4 regions of the Ruegeria sp. HKCCD7628 genome follow, and region 4 is predicted to be linked to each of the others. Evidence: riboswitches for the same ligand, from Rfam matches in the RefSeq annotation. Region 4 holds a riboswitch; each other region holds the start of a gene.
What was found. Region 4 has a riboswitch for cobalamin ahead of AC2TAD_RS05440 (hypothetical protein). Riboswitches for the same ligand answer to the same signal wherever they lie in the genome.
Positions count from the first base shown of each region.

Region 1: another riboswitch for cobalamin. It lies ahead of AC2TAD_RS13910 (DUF1636 family protein); the one in region 4 lies ahead of AC2TAD_RS05440 (hypothetical protein).
Region 2: another riboswitch for cobalamin. It lies ahead of AC2TAD_RS03545 (CbtB domain-containing protein); the one in region 4 lies ahead of AC2TAD_RS05440 (hypothetical protein).
Region 3: another riboswitch for cobalamin. It lies ahead of AC2TAD_RS03475 (DUF1636 family protein); the one in region 4 lies ahead of AC2TAD_RS05440 (hypothetical protein).

Region 1 is NZ_JBWVBA010000006.1:83,426-88,384, forward strand. Features, by position in the region: gene AC2TAD_RS13895 (protein GlxC) at 1-444, opposite strand, end outside; gene AC2TAD_RS13900 (class II glutamine amidotransferase) at 446-1,339, opposite strand; gene AC2TAD_RS13905 (helix-turn-helix domain-containing protein) at 1,521-2,168, opposite strand; cobalamin riboswitch at 2,295-2,498, shown strand; gene AC2TAD_RS13910 (DUF1636 family protein) at 2,601-2,957, shown strand; gene AC2TAD_RS13915 (ABC transporter ATP-binding protein) at 2,957-3,760, shown strand; gene AC2TAD_RS13920 (ABC transporter substrate-binding protein) at 3,757-4,704, shown strand; gene AC2TAD_RS13925 (FecCD family ABC transporter permease) at 4,706-4,959, shown strand, end outside.
Region 2 is NZ_JBWVBA010000001.1:703,954-708,912, reverse strand. Features, by position in the region: gene AC2TAD_RS03560 (DUF1636 family protein) at 1-334, shown strand, start outside; gene AC2TAD_RS03555 (hypothetical protein) at 331-825, opposite strand; gene AC2TAD_RS03550 (CbtA family protein) at 891-1,589, opposite strand; gene AC2TAD_RS03545 (CbtB domain-containing protein) at 1,594-1,764, opposite strand; cobalamin riboswitch at 1,801-2,005, opposite strand; gene cobF (precorrin-6A synthase (deacetylating)) at 2,049-2,792, opposite strand; gene cobA (uroporphyrinogen-III C-methyltransferase) at 2,785-3,513, opposite strand; gene AC2TAD_RS03530 (cobyrinic acid a,c-diamide synthase CobB) at 3,510-4,838, opposite strand; gene cobM (precorrin-4 C(11)-methyltransferase) at 4,831-4,959, opposite strand, start outside.
Region 3 is NZ_JBWVBA010000001.1:691,257-696,215, reverse strand. Features, by position in the region: gene cobN (cobaltochelatase subunit CobN) at 1-1,721, opposite strand, end outside; gene cobW (cobalamin biosynthesis protein CobW) at 1,725-2,780, opposite strand; gene AC2TAD_RS03475 (DUF1636 family protein) at 2,782-3,156, opposite strand; cobalamin riboswitch at 3,242-3,450, opposite strand; gene AC2TAD_RS03470 (NAD(P)-dependent oxidoreductase) at 3,562-4,554, shown strand.
Region 4 is NZ_JBWVBA010000001.1:1,093,924-1,098,882, reverse strand. Features, by position in the region: gene AC2TAD_RS05450 (DNA polymerase III subunit gamma/tau) at 1-663, opposite strand, end outside; gene AC2TAD_RS05445 (protein-tyrosine phosphatase family protein) at 797-1,285, shown strand; gene AC2TAD_RS05440 (hypothetical protein) at 1,287-1,694, opposite strand; cobalamin riboswitch at 1,777-1,996, opposite strand; gene AC2TAD_RS05435 (alpha/beta hydrolase family protein) at 2,133-2,990, shown strand; RNA gene ffs (signal recognition particle sRNA small type) at 3,029-3,127, opposite strand; gene AC2TAD_RS05425 (bifunctional 2',3'-cyclic-nucleotide 2'-phosphodiesterase/3'-nucleotidase) at 3,167-4,959, opposite strand, start outside.

The DNA of each region.
Region 1 (4,959 bases), on a different contig from region 4:
GACCACCAGCGTCCCCGCTTGCGCCATGAAGGCGGACATATGGCCGATATTGCCATGCACCACAATGTCGATCCCCTTCATGGAAATCCCGCAGCGCGAGCTGGCATTGCCCTTGATCACCAACAACCCGCCATGGCCCGTGGCCCCGGCATATTGACTGGCATCGCCTTCAACGATCACAGTGCCCGACATCATGTTCTCGGCCACGCCCGGCCCAACAGAGCCTTCGACCCGAACGGTCGCCTGCTGGTTCATCCCCGCGCAGTAATAGCCGGTTGAGCCTTTGACCGTGACCTCAATCGGGGCATCCAGACCGACAGCGATGGCATGGCTGCCCTTGGGGTTCTGAACCTGCCACTGGGTCTGGTTTGTCTCGGTGCTTTGGGCCTGAAGGGCGGCGTTCAGCCCGCGCAGGCCCTGTTCGGCAACATCATAGCTCTGCATTTTAGTGGCTCCAGAAATAGACGGTTGCGGGTTCGGGTTCCCAGACGCGGGCATCCTCGATTCCCGGCAGGTTGACCAAGGCGCGATACTCGCTGCCAAAGGCCACATATTGATCGGTCTCGGCCATTACCGCCGGTTTGCAGGCGATGGGGTCGCGAACCACGCCGAACCCATCCTTGGTGCCGACCACAAAGGTAAAGAACCCGTCGAGATCCTCAAGGCTGCTTTCCAGCGCCTCACCCAGAGTGGCCCCGTTTTGCATTTTCCATGTCAGATAGGCCGCGCCGACCTCGGTATCGTTCATGGATTCGATCCGCACGCCCTCGCGCATCAGTTTGCGGCGCAGGGCGTTGTGGTTGGACAGCGATCCGTTATGCACCAAGCACTGATCCGCGCCGGTGTTGAACGGGTGCGCCCCTTCTGTGGTGACGGCGGATTCAGTGGCCATGCGTGTATGGCCAATCCCGTGGCTGCCGGACATCGAGGTCAATTGGAACCGCTCCGCCACCTCTCGAGGCAATCCAACTTCTTTATAAATTTCGATCGCATCGCCATCGGACATGATCCGTAGGCCAGGGCGCAATTCCCTCAGGGCCTGCCGCGCAGCGCTGACTTTGTCGTTGGCCACGCTCAGAACCGCATGAGTGTCATTGCGGCCCAAGCTGACGGGGCTGGTCAAGACGTCGGCCAAATCTTCGGCCAGAGTCTGAAAATCCGCGTCCGGATTGTCGGATTGCACGGTGAGCTTTGCCTGATCTCCGACAGGTCCATAAATCGCGATCCCGGCGCTGTCCGGGCCGCGATCTGTCATTGTGATCAGCATATCTGTCAGCATCGCGCCCAATTGAGGCTCGAGCGTTTTGTCCTTCAAAAAAAGGCCGACAATTCCACACATGTGTCAGCTTCTCCTGTGTTGAGTTGGGCAGACGCTAACACCTGAACTTCAGGTTATCAACAAAGGGAAATTAATATTCATAAGGGGAATATTTTCGGCTATCTATTTCCCCCGCATTCAAAAATCACGGAGAGCAACCCCGCAAAACCTCAGCAGCGGTTTATCAATCGCCGAATCGTGACTAACGCGTCTGCGGATATGAGATGATCGACAGGTAGCGGGCTGGCAGTTTGCGCAGCACCTCGGGTCCATGCGGTGCGTCCGCATCAAAGAACAACGTATCACCCGGCTCCAGCAGGTAAATTTGATCGCCGTGTCTGTAATCGACTTCGCCTTCAAGCATGTAGAGCATTTCAATCCCGTCATGCTGGAACGTCGGGAAAGTGTCGGACTCTTCCGTCAGCGTGATCAGATAGGGTTCGACCACAACACCACTGGCATTAGACCCCATATGACCCAAAAGGCTGTATTGATGGCCTGCGCGTGTCCCGGCTCTCTCTGTTTCAACGCCCTTTCCCGCTTTGGTGTGGGTTGCGTTTCGGGTTTCTTCATATCTGCGGAAAAATGCAGTGATCGGTGTGCTCAGAGCATTGGCCAGCGATTGTAGCGTCGTCAATGAAGGCGATGTGTAGCCGTTTTCGATTTTTGACAGCATACTGATGGATAACCCGGTCAGCCCCGACAATTCCGCAATTGTCACGCCCTGCTGCAACCTCAACGCGCGGATTTCACGACCGATCGCCGTTTCGAGGTTCTTTTCACCGGGGTCCCTGACCTTGTGGGGATCCTGAGAAAACTGAGGTTTGGACCTATCGTTTGATGCTTTCACCAACCTATCCTTAACGCCTTTCGCTTCGTCGTTATCGCCTGCAATTTTCTTGAAGGGAAACATATTTTCAAAACTACATTCCTGCGCAACCTCCGGTGATTTGTGTTGACCGGCGATCTGATCTCGGGCAGTGACGCATTTGATGGTTCCCTGGGGCATGCTCCAGCGGTGAAAAGGGAATACGGTGAGGTTTAAGTGCCAAGTCCGTAACTGCCCCCGCAACTGTAGGCGGTGAGCGAAGCCAATATCCCACTGACGTGAATAATGTCGGGAAGGGTGGCCAAGCCTCGACCCGCAAGTCAGGAGACCTGCCATCGCAACCGAAACCAACCCGGGGCGGGGCGTCCTGGAAGGAGGCTTGATGGTACCTCGTACGCCTTTATGCGCGACCGCGTTTCAGTACGGCCCCAGGGGCCGTGGAACAGACGCTTGATGGCCGAGCCCACTGATCATTTTGTTCTGATCTGCGCGACCTGTCAGGGTTTGGAGGCAGCGCAGCACATTGCGGATGCCTTGTGCCCTGAATTGCCTGCGGGTTTCGCAGTGCGCACAGTAGACTGTATGGCTGGATGCGATCACCCGGTCACTGTCGGATTTCAGGCCCTAGGAAAAGCCCAATACCTGTTTGGTGATATCGGCACCGAGCAAGAGCTGAATGCTCTTGCCCAATTCGCCGCGCAATACCTGGGCAGCGCAACTGGTTGGACAAAGGCCACAGACAGGCCGGCGCCTCTGATAACCAAGACATTGGCGCGCATGCCGGCGTTGGCTGTTCGAGGAGCTCGATGATGACCAGACCCTTCCTGCAGGCGCGTGGTGTAGCCTACTATTCTTTTCACGGTGACGTTCTGTTGCAAGACATCTCGTTCGACCTTGAAGAGGGGTCGGTTCTGGCCATTGCCGGTCCGAATGGCGCTGGCAAAACCACTCTGCTGAACTTACTTTGTGGCGCTGAAGCTCTGTCCGAAGGCGACGTTCTGGTGCAAGAGCAGAGCTTGAAGACACTGTCAGCGACGGAGCGCGCCCGAAAAATTGCCGTCGTCAGTCAGCAGGAATATCCCGATGGGCGCTTGCATCTGCGTGACTATGTGGCACTTGGGCAAATTCCAATTCGCTCGGACCGCTCCTCTGAAGATCACGCAAACGACTTGACGCGAATTCTGGACCTGACCGGCCTTTTGGAGCTTGCCGACAAGCGCATGGCAGTGTTGTCGGGTGGCGAACGTCAGCGCGCCCATATCGCGCGTGCGCTGGCGCAGAACCCTACTCTTCTGTTTTTGGACGAACCGACGAACCATTTGGATCCCGACGCCAAAGGGCGGATGTTGTCGCTGGTCGCTGGACTGGGGATAACCGTCATAATGATTGTCCATGACATTGTCATGATCCCCGAATTCGCCACCCATGTCGCGTTGATGAAATCTACCCGGCTGACCGGGTTTGGCCCTGTTTCCGAGGTCCTGACGACTCAACATGTGCGCGACACGTTCGGCGTCGACTACTTATTCTTTCAGCACGACGGTCGGATGATCCCCGCGCTGGACATACGAAAAACCACTGTTTCCCAACCCTCCAGGAGATTTCCAAAATGAAACATATCTTGTCCGTGGCTCTGGTTATGGCCATGGCGAGCGGTGTTGCTGCGCATGAAGTGACCGTAGACAATTGTGGTGAACCGCTGGTGTTTGAAACCCAGCCCGAACGGTTGGTCGTACATGACATGAACATGACCGACATGGCCTTTGCGCTGGGTCTGCAAGACAAAATCGTCGGCCTCACGGGCATCACCGGCTGGTACAAAACCAGTCCTGAATTCGACACGCTACGTGGAGATATCCCCGAACTGGCACCGAAATATCCATCGGTGGAAAATATTGTCGCGGTAGAACCCGATCTGTTCTTCGCCGGCTGGTACTATGGAATGCGTCCCGGTGGTGATGTAACGCCAGAAACACTTGCCCCGTTCGGGATCAAAACCATGATCCTGACTGAAAGCTGCGTTCATCTGCATAAAGACCGCCCCGAGGCCAGCATGGACCTTTTGTTTGACGACATTCTGCGGCTGGGCAAAGTCATGCATGTCGAAGACAAGGCCGAAGCGCTTGTATCTGGTTGGAAGGATGAACTGACCGCAATCGAGGCACAAACCGCAGACTTACCGAAACCTCGAGTGTTTCTGTTGGATGGCCCGGCGGACGCTCCGTTCACTGCTGGGAAATACGCAATCCCCAACGCTATGATAGCAGCGGCGGGTGGTCTCAACGTTACCCGTGATATGGACACAAGCTGGGGTCGCACGTCATGGGAAACCGTGGCAGCCGCGAACCCTGAGTTTTTAGTGCTGTTGGATTATCAAACCGGAAAAGGAGCGGCGGATACGTTCAGGTTTCTGCAAGAACATCCTGTTATGTCACAAACCGACGCGGTCAAAAACGAGCGCTGGATCGGTTTGCGGTACGAAGAATTGACGCCGGGACCGGCCAACATTCAGGCCATCGCAAAATTGGCAGCAGCCATGCGCACGGGTCTGAACTGAATTGGGCCGTCTGGGGCTGACACTTTTGATGGGGGTGGCCATTCTGGCCGCCCTTCTTCTGGTTTCGACAATCTACGGAACCACATCCATTCCTCTGTCCGATACGGTCTCAGCTATTCTGCTCGGCGCTGGTGTGATCGAGGGAGACATGTCACCACTTCACCGCATCGTTTTCGACCTGCGCCTGCCCCGCGCGCTTTTTGCCGCCGTGATCGGCGCTGGTCTCGGAGTTGTTGGAGTTGTGCTGCAAACGAC
Region 2 (4,959 bases), 390 kb from region 4:
GCGCCTGTTGATATGTTCGTCCTGTGCCGGTGCCCGCGATTGCGGGGCTGAGGTCAAAGCTGTCGAATTAGCCCTGACCCGCGCGGGGATTGAGGGAAGGGTTTCGGTCGATCAGCACGCCTGTTTCAGCGGATGCTCTGAACCCGTGGCCATCGCGCTGCAGGCCGATGGCGGTGCGTCATATGTGTTTTCAGGGGTCGATGTCGCTTCGGACGCCGATGATATCGTGGCGACCTGCCGGACCTATCTGGAAAGCCCCAAAGGCTGGATCGAAGACGCCCGGCCTTGCGGGCGGCTCCGGATGTGTTTGCGGGCGCGTATTCCGGCGCTTTAGTCGACCTGTAGTGTGACCGCCGCGCTGACGGGGATGTTGTCGACCATCAGCGGGCTGTGGCTGTTTGCGTTCAGAGAGACCGAGACTTCGACCTCGCCCTGCGGCAGATGGTCGATATGCATCCAGTTACCGTACAGCCGGGCCAGTTTCTCTCCATTTACGTAGACATGTGCATGCCCCTCGCCGTCGACATCGGTCTTTGAGGCATTTTGTGGTGAGAACCGAAAGTTCTGCGGCATGACATGCAGGTTCCAGCCCGCCATAGGATCGGGCGTAAGAGCGATCTCAAGCCCCGGAGCATCAGCGCCAGCAGGCAGGTTGATGGCAGTCGAATGATCGTGTGCGGCTGCCTCGGCGTGAGACGAACTGTGATGTGCGGGATCGCCATGGTCACGGCCGTCGAAAGTGACGCCATTTGCAGCCGCAACCACAAATCCTGCACCACTGCCAAAAACCATGCCAATTGCAAACAGGGCAAGTGAGCGTGCCATTTTATGTTCCTTGATGGTAGTAGAAACACGCCGAGCTGGTCTCGGCGTGTTCATAAGCGTGCTGGTCAGGCCGCAGCTTCGGCACGCTGGCTTTCATGTCGCCAGAAGTATCCGGCGAATGCCCCGACCAAAACCCAGGCTACCAGTCCGATGCCAAAGGCGCGTGCGGCAAACAGCGCGCCGATCTCGGTCGGAACGGGGCCGGTAAACACGTCCGGCTCGGGCGCGCCGATCAGATGTGGGGCCAACAGCAGGGCGGCTGCGATCACATAGCTGATCAGGGTGCCGCCAAAGGCAATCAGCCACATGGCAACACCTGCTGCGGCGACGGTCGCAAACCACCAGATCTGACGCGCAGCGACATCGGCTGCTGCCACGCCGGGCACTTCTGGCGCGAGTGAGAATCCGGGTGCGAGGTGCACGGCAATGAACCCCGCAAGCCCCCACAAAACGCCGGTGCGCCCGTCAATCTTGTGGCCGTTGCCCTCAGCCACGGACATCAGCGCAATCATCATCAGCGCATAACCGGTATAGATAAGCATCGTGAAAATGACGCTCAGCGCATCGCGGAACAGGTCCGAGAACATTCCCGGCAGCTCGGGGTGAGCACTTACGACGTCACCGCCGAAATGGACCAATTCACCTGATTCATACAGTTCCGCGTGCAGCAACACAGGTTGCACAAAGACCAACTGCAGCAAGGCGGCAATCAGCCCCGCTGCAGCACCAGCGAACAACGCGCTGGTCAGGATACGGCTAAACATGGGTTTAGTGGCAGGGGAAGCCGGTCGCGTGGCGCACATCGTGGGCTGCGTCATGCAGGGCCGCGGCCTGAACGTGGCCGGTCAGCGTGATGACGCCAAGGCCCAGAACCACAGCGAACATAACCGGCAGGATACCAACGCGTGAGGTCGAAGCGGTTGTTGCTTGAGTTGCCATTTTTAGTTCTCCTTTACCGTCGCACCCGACGGTTGGTGTTTTCATTCGTGCCTGGCAGGTCTCCTGGCTCGCGGGTCGATGCCTCTGTTCGCCTTCCCCCTGAAACTCAGGAGTGGCTGGTTGAACAGGGCTCACCGCTTACAGTCGCGGGGGCGGCTGTGGATTCGATCGCGCGCGGTCTCACCACATTCCCTCTTAGCTTGCCGGTATTGCCGACAGGACCAGACAGGTTCATTTAGCCGTTCCATCTGCTGCAGCGCAATCGTCATTTGCGACGTTTTAGGTCAGATCATGCGCTTTTTGAGAAGATAAATATCCATGATCCACCCATGATCAGCGCGCGCAGCGGCGCGGGTGTCCAGAATCGACTGTGCAACACCGGTCAGAGGGCCGTTGATCAGGATTTCTTCAGTCATGCCCACGTAAGCCCCCCACCAGATGTCATAATCTGCCATCTGAAGATGTTGGAACGAGCACTCACCATCCAACATGACCGCCACGTTTGATGCACCGTCCGGCCACCCTTCGTCGCGAATCCGCCGCCCCGTGGTAACGATGTAGGGGGCACCCAGTTCGTTGATCGGAATCGCGTGGGCCGCCGTCAACGCCTGCAGCGCTGTGATGCCGGGGATCACCCGCGTCGTCGGTTGAGGGTCCAACCGCGCCGCGATTCGCAGTGAGCTGTCGTATAGCGACGGATCGCCCCAGATCAGCAGCGCCACGTGCTGTGCGCCGGGATGGGCGGCAATCGCCTCGCGCCAGCGCAGCGCAATCGCTTCGTGCCATTCGTCCACCCCGCGCAGATACCCGTCTTCCGAGCGGCGCTTGGGGATGTCGAAATAGGCGATCTGCGGCGGCGTGTCGGTCACCTGCGCAATGACCTTTTCGCGCAGCCCGGCCAGATCGGCCTTATTCTCGCCCTTGCGGGGGATCAGGATCAGGTCCGCCGAGCGGATCGCCTGCGCGCCCTGAAAGGTCACGTGGTCAGGGTTCCCGGTGCCGATGCCGATCAAGGTCAGGTCAAACATCGTCAAACTCTGCCAGCGGGCCATAAAGGATCAGCGCCGGGGCGGTGCCTATCTCATCCGCCAGTTTTTCGGACAGCGCGCCTACAGTACTGCGATGCAGCTTTTGTTCGGGGGTCGAGACGGATTCGGCCATTAGTGCTGGCGTCTCCAGCGGCAGACCGTGGGCGTTCAGCGTTTCGACCAGCAGAGGAAAAGTCCGCTTGCCCATGAAGACGACGGTGGTCGCATCCGGGTCGGCCAAAGCGGGCAGGTTCAGGTCCTCGGGCAATTTGCCGCTGACATCATGACCAGTGACAAACTGTACTCGCCGCGCGGTCAGCCTGCGGGTCAGCGGGATGCCCGCCGCTGCCGCTGCCGCGACGGCCGAGGGGATGCCGGGTATGATCTCGTATTCGATCCCAGCCGCGCGCAGGGCCACCAGTTCTTCTTCCAGACGCCCGAACATGCCGCCATCGCCGGATTTCAACCGCACGACCCGCTGCCCGGTCAGGGCGTAATCCACCAGCAACCGGCTGACATGGTCCTGCTTGGGCGAGGGGCGGCCCGCCCGTTTGCCCACGCCTACCAGATCGGCATCGTCGCGCGCATGGTTCAGGATCGGCCCGCTGCTGAGGTCATCAAACAGCACCGCATCCGCCTTCTGCATCCGGTCCACAGCCTTCAGCGTCAACAGCTCCGGGTCGCCGGGGCCTGAGCCAATGAACGAAACAAACCCACTCATGCTGAGGCCTGCGCGATCAGGTGAAAGAACGTGCCGGTCACGTTGCCACGCACCGATCCGGTCTGCGGCCCTTCGGCCCCTTCTGCGTCAAACACACGGGCCAAAGGCGCGTCAGGTTGCTCGATGATCGAGGAATAGTGGAACTCATGCCCCCGCAGGCCCGTGCCTACGGCATAGCCGGGCATCGGGGCCAGCAGTTCGGCGCGGCGATAGCCCAGATTGAAATTGCGCTTTTCATAGGACGTCACCAGCCCCAACAACCCCGCCATCTGATGCGAAATACCCTCTTTATCGATCAGAGCCTGTCCCAGCGCCATGTACCCCCCGCACTCCCCATGCACGGGCTTGGTCCGCGCATGTTTCCGTAGCCCCTCCTGAAAGACTGATGCAGCGGCCAGAGTGCCTGCATGCAACTCGGGATATCCACCCGGTAACCAAACCAGATCGGCATCCGCCGCAGGGGCTTCATTCGCCAATGGCGAGAACGGCAACACCTCGGCCCCTGCCGCGCGCCAGCCTTCCAACAAATGCGGATAGGTAAACGAAAACGCAGAATCACGGGCCAGCGCGATCCGTTGCGCCGGTGGCCGCGGCAGCGCGGCGGACGATGGCCCATTCGGGCCTGAGGACGCCGCCCGCTTGATCGCCTCAAGATCGACATGCTCGCGCAGGAACGCGGCGTAGCCCACAATTGCGCTTTCCAGATCGGGATGTTCAACCGCCTGGATCAGGCCCAGATGCCGCTCGGGCAGGGTCAGGTCTCCACGACGGGGCAGCACGCCCAGAACCGGCAAGCCCGCGCGTTCCATTCCCAACCGCGTCAACCGCTCATGCCGGGGGCTGGCGCAGCGGTTAAGGATCACGCCGGCAAAGGGCAGATCGGGGTTATACATTTTGAAGCCCAAAGCCGTCGCCGCCGCCGATTGCGCCTGGCCGCCCACATCCAGCACCAGCACCACCGGCCAGCCCATCCGTAACGCGGTTTCCGCACTGGACCCATGACCCAGTTCACCGGGCTTGGCGACGCCGTCGAACAGCCCCATCGAACCTTCGGCGACTACGATATCCGCGCCCTCAGCCTGCGCTGAAATTGAATTCAACAGAGGCTCACCCATAGCCCAACTGTCCAAATTGAACGAGGCCCGACCCGCCGCCGCCCGGTGAAAGGCTGGGTCGATATAGTCGGGTCCGCTTTTGAAGGGTTGAACGGTCAGACCATCCTCGGCCAGCGCACGTAACAAGCCCAGCATGACCGTGGTCTTGCCCGTTCCCGAGGACGGCGCGGAAATCAAAAGGCCCGGAGGGTTAGTCATCGCGTCATTCATCCTCGGGGCTCCAACTGGACCACGGGCTATCGGCGCTTTGCGGGCGATAGCGGCGGTCGTAATCCTTGGAATACAGACAGCTTTCGTCGAACCCTTCGCCCGTGAGCGCAGGGCCGACCAT
Region 3 (4,959 bases), 400 kb from region 4:
TCGCCGGGGTCATTGACGATGAAAGGGTAGATCACCGGCAGATCGCGGATAAGCGCTTCGGGCCAGCAATCGGCTGAGAGCGCGACGGATTTGCCGGGCAGCCATTCCAACGTGCCATGGGCACCGATATGGATCAGCGCGTCGGTGCGCAGGCTTTTGCGCAGCCACAGGTAGAAGGCGACATAGCTGTGGCGCGGGGTGCGTGACAGGTCGTGATAGTTGTCATCGCGCAGCTCGGGCGCGCCGCGCTCGGGTTGCAGTGCGACCAGAACTTTGCTCCGGCGCAGCGCGGTGAAGTGGAAGGCACCATCCGCGAAAGCGGGATCACTCTCGGGCGCACCCCAGACGGTTTGCAGGTCGGTGCGTAGCTGTTCGGGTAGGTCGGCCAGCGCGGCCTGATAGTCGGCAAGGGGCCATGCGATCCGCGCGTCCAACAGAGTTTCAGAAATCGGTTCGGCAGGGGCGGTGTCATAGCCCTCGGCCTGTAGGTCGGACAGCATTGCCTCGGCCGAGGCCAGCGCGTCCAGACCGACCGCATGGGCCATCTGCCAGTCTTTGCCGGGATAGGTGGACAGAACCAGCGCGGGCACCTGATCGGATTTGGGTTTGTCTTGCAAGTTCAGCCAGCCGGTAACACGGTCAAGGATGGCCTCGATCCGTTCCTCTTCGGCCCGGTGGGCAAAGCGGGAATATTCCAGATGCTGGTCGCGCTTGCCCGGCTCCTTGAACGAGGCGATGCCTGCTGAAATCCGCCCGTCCACCTCGGGCAGCACCACATGCATGGCGAGGTCGGCGGGCGAGAGGCCGCGTTCCGCTTCGGCCCAGGCTTTGCGGCGCGAAGTGGCCAGTGCGACTTGGAAGACGGGCACATTCGCAGCATCTAAGGGCGAGGTGCCAGACGCGCCTTTGCCTGAGAAGGACGTGGCGTTGATGATCGCGGATGGGGCCAGCGATACGATGGTGTCGCGCAGCCAGTCGGCAGCAGCCGGGGCTTTCAGAGAGGGGGCGAAGAGCCCCACGGCTTCAAATCCACGTGCGCGCAGACTGCGGATTAGGGCGGCCACGGGGGCGGTGTCGGCGGATGTCAGATAAGCGCGGTAGAAGGTGACGAGGATGCGTTTCGCATCCCCGGAAAACGCCTGTTCCGCCGGGATCACGCCGCGGTCCGGGCACCATGCGCCGCAGTCGGGCAAGGACTTGGTGCCCATCACCGGGCCCGCATACAGACCAGCTGCCAATGCCATCTGCGCCAAAGCGGCTTGTGCTGCAACCTCGCCACCGGTGTCGCAAAGATGCGCCAAGCGGCGCAGGGTGGAGACGGGCAGGGTCGAATAGTCATCCAGCCGCGTATCCTCGCGCCCGTCGGCGGGCAGCACGGCCACAGCAATCCCTTTGGTCTGCGCAAGCGATAGAACCTGCTGCAGTCCGTAGGACCAATAGGGCACCCCGCCGATCAGTCGGATCAGGATGCCCTTGGCGCCCTCCAGCGTCTGCTCGACATAGGTATCCACCGAGAGGGGATGTTTCAGTGCCGTCAGATTGGCCAGCCGCAAGGTCGGCATCCGACCCTCGGGCCCGCCGCCGCGATGCCAGCCTGCCGCGAAAGCACCAAGGTCGCTGTCTGAGAACGACAGCACCACCAAATCCGCCGGGCTCTGGCCCAGATCGGTTGGTGTTTCGGATTCCTCTAACCCGTGGCTTTCGCGGAAGACGACGTGCATGGTTTACTCGGCAGCCTCGGTGACGCCCGCGAGGATGTCGCGGATTTCAGCCTCTTTGATGTCGTCATGCTCGGCAATCACCACCAGACGCGAACGGCGCTCTTCGCCGGGCTGCCACGGACGGTCGTACTGATGACGCACGCGCGCGCCCACAGCCTGAACCAGAAGGCGCATTGGCTTGCCCTGAACAGCGGCATAGCCTTTGACGCGCAGGATGTTCAGTTCCTTGGCCAGACGTTCGATTTTCGCGACCAGATCGGCCGGGTCGGTCTGTTCCGGCAGCTCGACGATGATGCTTTCGAAATCATCGTGCTCGTGATCATGGTGGCCATCGTGATGGCTGGGCCGCGCCTCCATGTCATCCTCGGCGGCAGCCTCAAGACCCAGCACGACGCGCACGTCCACAACGCCTTCGGCCACTTCGACGACCGGCAGAGGGCGCGGGGCCTCTGCGGCGATGATCTCTTTGGCTTTGGCGACACCTTCGGGGCCGGCCAGATCAGGCTTGGTCAGCAGGATGATGTCGGCGCAGGAGATCTGATCCTCGAACACCTCGGACAGAGGCGTTTCGTGGTCGATGGAATCGTCGGCCAGACGCTGGGCATCCACCGCCGCGACATTCGGGGCAAAGCGACCGGCGGCAACGGCCTCGGCGTCGGCCAGCGCTATCACGCCGTCAACGGTGATCTTGGATCGGATATCGGGCCAGTCGAACGCTTTCAGCAGCGGCTTGGGCAGCGCCAGACCAGAGGTTTCGATCAGGATATGCTCGGGGCGCGGCTCCAGCGCCATCAGCGCCTCGATCGTGGGGATGAAATCATCGGCCACGGTGCAGCAAATGCAGCCATTGGCCAGTTCCATGATGTTTTCCGCCGGGCAATCGGGGATGGCGCAGGATTTCAGGATATCGCCGTCCACGCCGACATCGCCAAACTCGTTGACCACAACGGCCAGACGCTTGCCCTGCGGGTTCTGCATCAGGTGTCGCACCAGCGTGGTCTTGCCCGAACCCAAAAAGCCGGTGATCACAGTAACGGGGAGTTTTTCCAAAGTGGACATGTCAGGCTCCAATCGGGGGAATACGCGAGGCGCAGTTTTTGCGGAAATGTTCGGGGCGCTCGCGCCATTTGACCAGACCGTCTTCGGTGGCCAGATACTTGGTGGCACCGTCTACGATCACGTCGACATGATCGACTTCGTTCAGGTTCTCATAAACAAAGGTCCAGCGTTCCGGCCCGCCGCGCAGCACGATGGAACAGCCCTGATCGCAATTCGACAGGCATTCAACAGCCTTCAGCGCCACGCCCTCGGGCAGTTCAGCCTGTTCCAACGCCTTGTGCAGCAACGTGCCTGGGCGTTGGGCGTCATCTTCAATGGGTAGGCCGCGGCGGCAGGTGGTGCAAACCAGCAGCTCGACCGGAGCGGTTTCGGTCATGTCTCTCATCCCCCTAAATCCTCATCGTGGGGGACGGGGTTTCATGCGGGTCGTGCGTGACCCGGCACCGGAACACCCCGTCCGGTTTCAATCGCGGGTGCTGGCAGGTCTCCCGGCTTGCGGATTTCAGGGCGGTTACCCTGTCGGATGACCCGCCTTCCCGGCCTTGTTGGCCAGTGGCTTGGGCACCCTCTCCGGTCACGGTCGCGGGGGCGGCTGCGTTTGACGGATGACCCGCTGACGCATTCCCTTTTCATCCATCTGCAGATGGACACCAACGGATCGGACATGCGGCACCGGGCAGGCCCTTGTCAAGCGAGTCGCAAACATCTTTCGCACCTCGGGTTAAAAGCGACCTGACAGCGTCGCTGGGCGGCATGACTTTGGGTGGGGCGGCATGGTGCCATGAACAAAACGACGCCAAAAAAGGAGGTGTATCGCATGAAGGTGGGCTTTATCGGCTTGGGCAATGTGGGCGGCAAACTGTCAGGGTCTTTGCTGCGCAACGGGATCGAACTGACGGTACATGATTTGAACTCTGACCTCGTCGACGGCTTCGTGTCACAGGGGGCCAAGGCCGCCGAAAGCCCGGCCCAGCTGATGCGCGATTGCGACGCGGTTATTACTTGCCTGCCATCGCCTGCCGCTTCGGACGCGGTGATGCAGGAGATGCTGCCTGAGGTCAGCCCCGGCAAAATCTGGATGGAGATGTCCACCACTGATGAAGCTGAAGTCAAGCGATTGGGCGCCCAGGTGATCGAACGTGGCGGCGCAGCGGTAGACTGTCCTGTATCGGGTGGCTGTCATCGCGCCGCGACGGGCAATATCTCGATCTTCGCGGGCTGCGACCGGGCCACATTCGAGCGCATACTGCCCTTTCTGACCACCATGGGCCGACGGGTTCTGCATACCGGTGACCTAGGGACCGCTTCGGTGTTGAAAGTGCTGACCAATTACCTCGCCACCGCCAACCTGATCACCTGCGCAGAAGCACTTGTGACCGCCAAAGCCGCCGGGATGGATCTGAACACCACATACGAGGCAATCAAGATCTCATCCGGGACATCCTTCGTGCATGAAACCGAAAGCCAAGTCATTCTGAACGGCTCGCGGGACATTTCGTTCACGATGGATTTGGTGAAAAAGGACATTGGCCTGTTTCAGGATGTGGCGGACCGGGCGGGGGTGCCGCTCGAGATCAACCCGGTGATGATGCGTATCTTTGACGACGGCATCGCCCGCTATGGCGACCGAGAGTTATCACCTAATATTATCAAGCGGTTGGAAGAGGCCACCGGGCTGGATATCACGGCCCCCGGCTTCCCGTCCGAAATGGAAGACTACGAGCCGGAAGCGTCCGGATACGAGGTTATTCCTCAGGGACGTCGGGCCGAATGACGCAATTGCACTGCGCGAAAACGCTTTGCCCGGCTTGGAAAAGAGGCGGCGAGTGTTGGGCTCGCTGCCACTTTTTCAGGTCACTGAACTACCTGAACCACCGGGGCAACAGTCAATTTGTGTGCGGATAAACCTAAGTATCGTCAATAGACAAACCCTAGGAAAACCTGTTCAGATACTAAGTGCCAATCATGTCGCAAGTTTCGAGCTTGCATTCCCGCGAGCCGCCCGTTTTCCGTAGATCCGGTACTGCCCGCTTGGTTCATGCCTATGCGTTCAGTAGGATTTCGCCTGCTTACTTCGCGATTACAAGGTCGTGCAAGCATGTATGCCAAGTTGCTTTTTTCCAGTCGCACATCGAAAAACGCTTGTGTCTTAGTGAAAGTCAGCGTCCTTTTTTCAGAT
Region 4 (4,959 bases):
GGCGGCGCGGGTGATTAGTGCCATCGCGTCTTCGGCGATCTGTGCGCCTTCGGCATCGGCGATCTTGCGCAGTAGGCCGATCATGTCCTCGGGCTCGATCCGTCGCAGGTCAAAGCGCTGACATCGGGACAGGACTGTCACCGGCACTTTGCGAATCTCGGTGGTGGCAAAGATAAACTTCACATGCTCGGGCGGTTCCTCAAGCGTCTTGAGCAGCGCGTTGAAGGCGCTGGTCGACAGCATGTGGACCTCGTCGATGATGTAAATCTTGTAGCGGGCCGAGGCCGCGCGATAGCGGACGCTGTCGATGATCTCGCGAATATCGTTCACACCGGTCCGGCTGGCGGCGTCCATCTCCATCACGTCCACATGGCGACCTTCCATGATCGCCACACAATGTTCGCACTGGCCGCAGGGTTCGGTCGTCGGTTTGCCCTCGCCATCGGGGCCGATGCAGTTCATGCCTTTGGCGATGATCCGGGCCGTGGTGGTTTTGCCGGTGCCGCGAATGCCGGTCATGATAAAGGCTTGCGCGATCCGATCCGCCTCGAACGCGTTTTTCAGCGTGCGTACCATGGCCTCCTGCCCGACCAGATCGGCAAAGGTTTCAGGGCGGTATTTACGGGCAAGAACCTGATAGGCGGGGCTGGGCGTGTCGGTCATATCTGCTCTGTCGGATTCGGGTTCCGACGCAGCCTAGAGACCCCCGCCGCCCGCGTCCACCGCCGCCTTGGGGGAAATTCGGTTTGCAGGTCAGTTTGCACAGCATAGAAGCTATGTGGAAAGGAGGCCGGGGATGGAGCCATTTGCAATTCACGTGGTCGAGGTCGGGGCCGGTCATTTCGCGCTGTCGCCGCTGCCGGGGCGCGCGGGGGAGTATGCGCGGGATTTGGATATCATTCGCCGCTGGCGGCCCGATCTTGTGATTTCGATGACCACAAGCTCCGAGATGGAGCAGACCGGAGCGGGAAAACTGGGAGATGACCTGCACGCCGAGGGCATAACCTGGACGCACCTGCCGATTGAAGATTTTGGCGCGCCGTCGCCGGACACCGAGGCCGCGTGGCCCCGGATCAGCCAGTCTGCCGCGCATATTCTGGCGCGTGGAGGGCGGGTGCTGGTGCATTGCCGGGGCGGGTGCGGGCGGTCGGGCATGATCGCCCTGCGGCTTATGGTCGAACAGGGCTTCGCGTCCGACGCGGCGTTGCGCCGCCTGCGCGCCGTGCGGCCCTGTGCGGTTGAAACCGACGGGCAGATGCGTTGGGCAACCTGCGCGCCGGACTGAGTTACAGCGCCAGATGCTGCTGGGGCTGTGCTGGTTGCGCCGGGGCCAGCTCTGACACTTCAAGCATGGCACAGGGCGGCACTGGCAACTGGCCGGCCGGACGGGCCGCAGCATCGGGGCCGAACAGCATATCCGCATAACCATCCAACGCGTCGAGCGAGGCGTCCGTGCTAGTGCCGCAGAAGATGCGAATTTGATCTTTCTGGGCGCGGAATCGGGCGATGCAGCCCTGTGGGCAATGGCCCAGCTCTCCGCTGCCGTCCAACGCGAAGTCATCCGACGTGGCAGGCACTGCGGATTCCATCGCCTGCACAATAGCCCGTGCCATCTGCGCCAGAGCCGGGCAGGTCTTGCCGGTTTTCTGACATAGGGTTGCACTGAATTGGTGCGTTTTTGTCTTCCAGATCATAATGCGCCCTCCGCGCGGGGAACGGGGCGTAGATCAGGTGTGACAGCGCGCTGACAATCCCGCCCGGATACCCCGCCCGAGTTACAGTTTTGCTTTGATGGCAGGTCTCCTGACTTGCGGGTCATAGCGTTGCCGACCTTCCCAGCCTTGCGGGCCAGTGGTATTTCGGCATTGCTCACCGCTTACAGTTGCGGGGGCAGTCGCGGCATTGGATCGTTCCGGCATGACCGGGCAGAACCGCACCGTGTTCCCTTTTCATCTTGTCCCAACACGGGACAAGAACCATCACGCCATCGCTAGCGGTTGAGCGGGCTTTGAGTCAAGCGGGCGCGCGCGCAAAGTGGACGTTTGGTCATCTTGATGCGCCCTTGACTCAGCCCGGCCAAAGAAGTGGGGATAAGGGGTGAACCGAACAGTTCAGATCAGGTGAGCAACGCTATGCTGGATGATACACCCCCCGTCCTGACCGAGGATTTTCGGTTTTCTGCCGGTTCGGCAATGCTGTCGGCGCGCCTGTACCGGCCCGTGACTGATCCCAAAGTCGCCGTGGTTGTACATGGTGCGACCGGTGTCCCGAGGGATTACTATCAGCATTTCGCGAATTGGCTGGCAGCGGATCAGGGGATCGCCTGCCTGACCTACGACTATCGTGACTTTGGCCACTCACTGACCGGATTACTGCAGGAATCGCGGGTAAAGATGGCGGATTGGGCGCTGACCGACATGCCTGCCGCCAGAGCGGAAATGCGCCAGCGTTACCCACACGCAGAACACTGGAGCATAGGGCACTCGGTCGGAGGGATGTTGGGGCCAATACAACCTGATATCGACCATATAGATCGCATGATCTGTGTGTGTTCGGGGCTGGTGACAATCAGTGATCACCCTTGGCCTTATCGCGCGTTGGCGTCCTTGTTCTGGTATGGACATGTTCCGCTGGCGGTAAAAACAGTTGGATACCTGCCAGGAAAGGCAGTGGGATTTGGGGCCGACCTGCCTGCATCGGTTTACTGGCAGTGGCGCAAGTGGTGCACGGCACCCCAAAATTATCTGCCAGAAATCGGAAAAACGCTACCTGCCGCAACCTGGGCAGAGAAAGGCAAACCGGTCGATCTGTTCACTTTCGAGGACGACCAGATGGTTCCGCCCGAAGCCGTTTGGCGGTTGGCAGATCTGTACGGCTCCAGCGCTCGGCGTCATGTGCTGTCGCCGCAGGAATTCGGACTTAAGGACATTGGCCATATCGGCGCGTTCGCGCGTCGCAACGCGTCCCTATGGCCGCGCTTGATCGCATAAGTGCTGCGTGTCTAAACCGGTCAAAACTGTCGGGGATGAAGTGAGAGGTTGGACATCGACCCAAGCGGGGCTCGTTGTGGCTGCTTCCTTCCGGACCTGACCAGGTTGGCGAGGCGCTCGCCCGCGCCAACCTCTCAACGGTGGATATAGGCATTTGGTTCATGCTTGGCAACCCGTCAGAGGGAGAGCTGAATATTCAGAAAACCTTTCGCATCCGGACCGATGACTTTGGCGCGGTAGCGTGCCAGTTCTTCCAGGTGTTGGTCAGCGGCCGCTCCGGTTTTCACAAGCGCATGGGCACCGGGTATGGGTGACAACCGAAAAGGCTGGAGTGCCTCTTCCAAAGGGTCCATCGGTAAGACGCCCGACAGGTAATCCCGTACAATATGTTGAATCGGAAGGACCGGCAGAGGAATTCGGGTCGCGTTTTCGGAAAACGGGAAATTCCCGCCTCCGTTGGCGCGATAGTTGTTCAACGCGACAACAAAGCGCTGATCTGTGTCGATAGGGCGGCCGTTGAATCGCAATCCGCGAACCCGATGGCTGTTGGGATGAAGTATTGCGCCACCTGCGTCAAACCGCGCCGGAGATGCTAGATCTAGTGCGTAAGTTAACCCGTGTAGCACGTCAAAATTATGTCCGGCGCGATTCGTATCCACAAGGTCCGATTGTTCACCCGGCCGCATCTGGTTCAGCACGCCAGCGGACATTTCCAGCCAATCCTTGATTTCAGTGCCCGAGACAATGACGGCCTGCATCTCGTTCGGAAACACGTTCAGGTCGGCAACATGGCGCGTACATATCTGCCCGGGTGGGATATCGGTGAAAAACCGAGGTCCTGCACGACCGCCGAATTTTGACGGTGCAACTGCCGACAAGACGGGTAGCCCTGCATAGGCAGTTCCCTGCATATGCTGCCGCAATGCTGCAGCTTGCGCGGCAGCCACAAGCGCCAGACCGCGATCCCAGGCGCAAAAGCTGAAATAGCTGTGCAGATGATGCGACGTGTGTCCAAAGAGCGTGTTGCACTGCGCGCGAGTTTCGCGGTGCGCCTTGGCAAAAATCCGCGACAGTTCGGGGTCTTCCGGAACCTCAGCGCCAACAAAGTCGGGTGCGATTGCCTTCAGGTGTGAACGGTGCGTTTCTACCTGCCATTTTCCGTCGTCACCAAGTTTCATCGTCAGGTCAATCACACCAAGATGCGACCCAGCGCTGCCCGGCATGACAGCCGGCTTGCCGTGCACTTGACCTTTGGCACTGTCCACGAACGCAAACCCTTCATGCGACGCGCCCGGCAAAGTCAGATGTGAATGTCCCGCTATAATCGCATCGATTGGCCCGATGGCCGCTAGGGGAATCACCGCGTTTTCCAGATTCGGCTCCGGTTGGGCGGTGCCAATCCCGGAATGCGCCAGCGCGATCACAAGATCGCACCCAGCGGCCTTCAGCTCTTGCGACACGTGTCGTGCCGTGGACAGGATATCGTCGATGCGGACCTTTTGCTCTAGCCGGTGCGCCTCCCAGTTCGCAGTTTGCGGCGGCAGGGCTGAAAAAACGCCGATTTTGATCGGATATTCGCGGCCTCCGGCTTTCATGGTTCGGTTTAGCACTGCCTGCCTGCTCCAAGCACCGGGGCGGTCCAACCGGTGCGCGTTGCTGCATAGGACAGGGCAGGGGGATTGGGGCAGGATACGGTCCAGAACCTGCAAGCCGAAGCCGAAATCATGGTTTCCGAGTCCGATGGCATCGTAATCCAGCGCTTCGAAAGCCTCCATCAGAGGATGACAGGTCTGGGTTTGTGTTACGGCCCATTCCCCAATAGGCGTTCCCTGCAGTGAATCCCCGTTATCCAGCAAGATGGTCAGGGCATCTTTGACCTCGTTTCGAGCTTGGCGGATCAGTGTGGCTGTGCGGGTAAACCCAATCATGGGTTCCGGCGCATCCCGATAATAGTCAAACCCGGTCACAT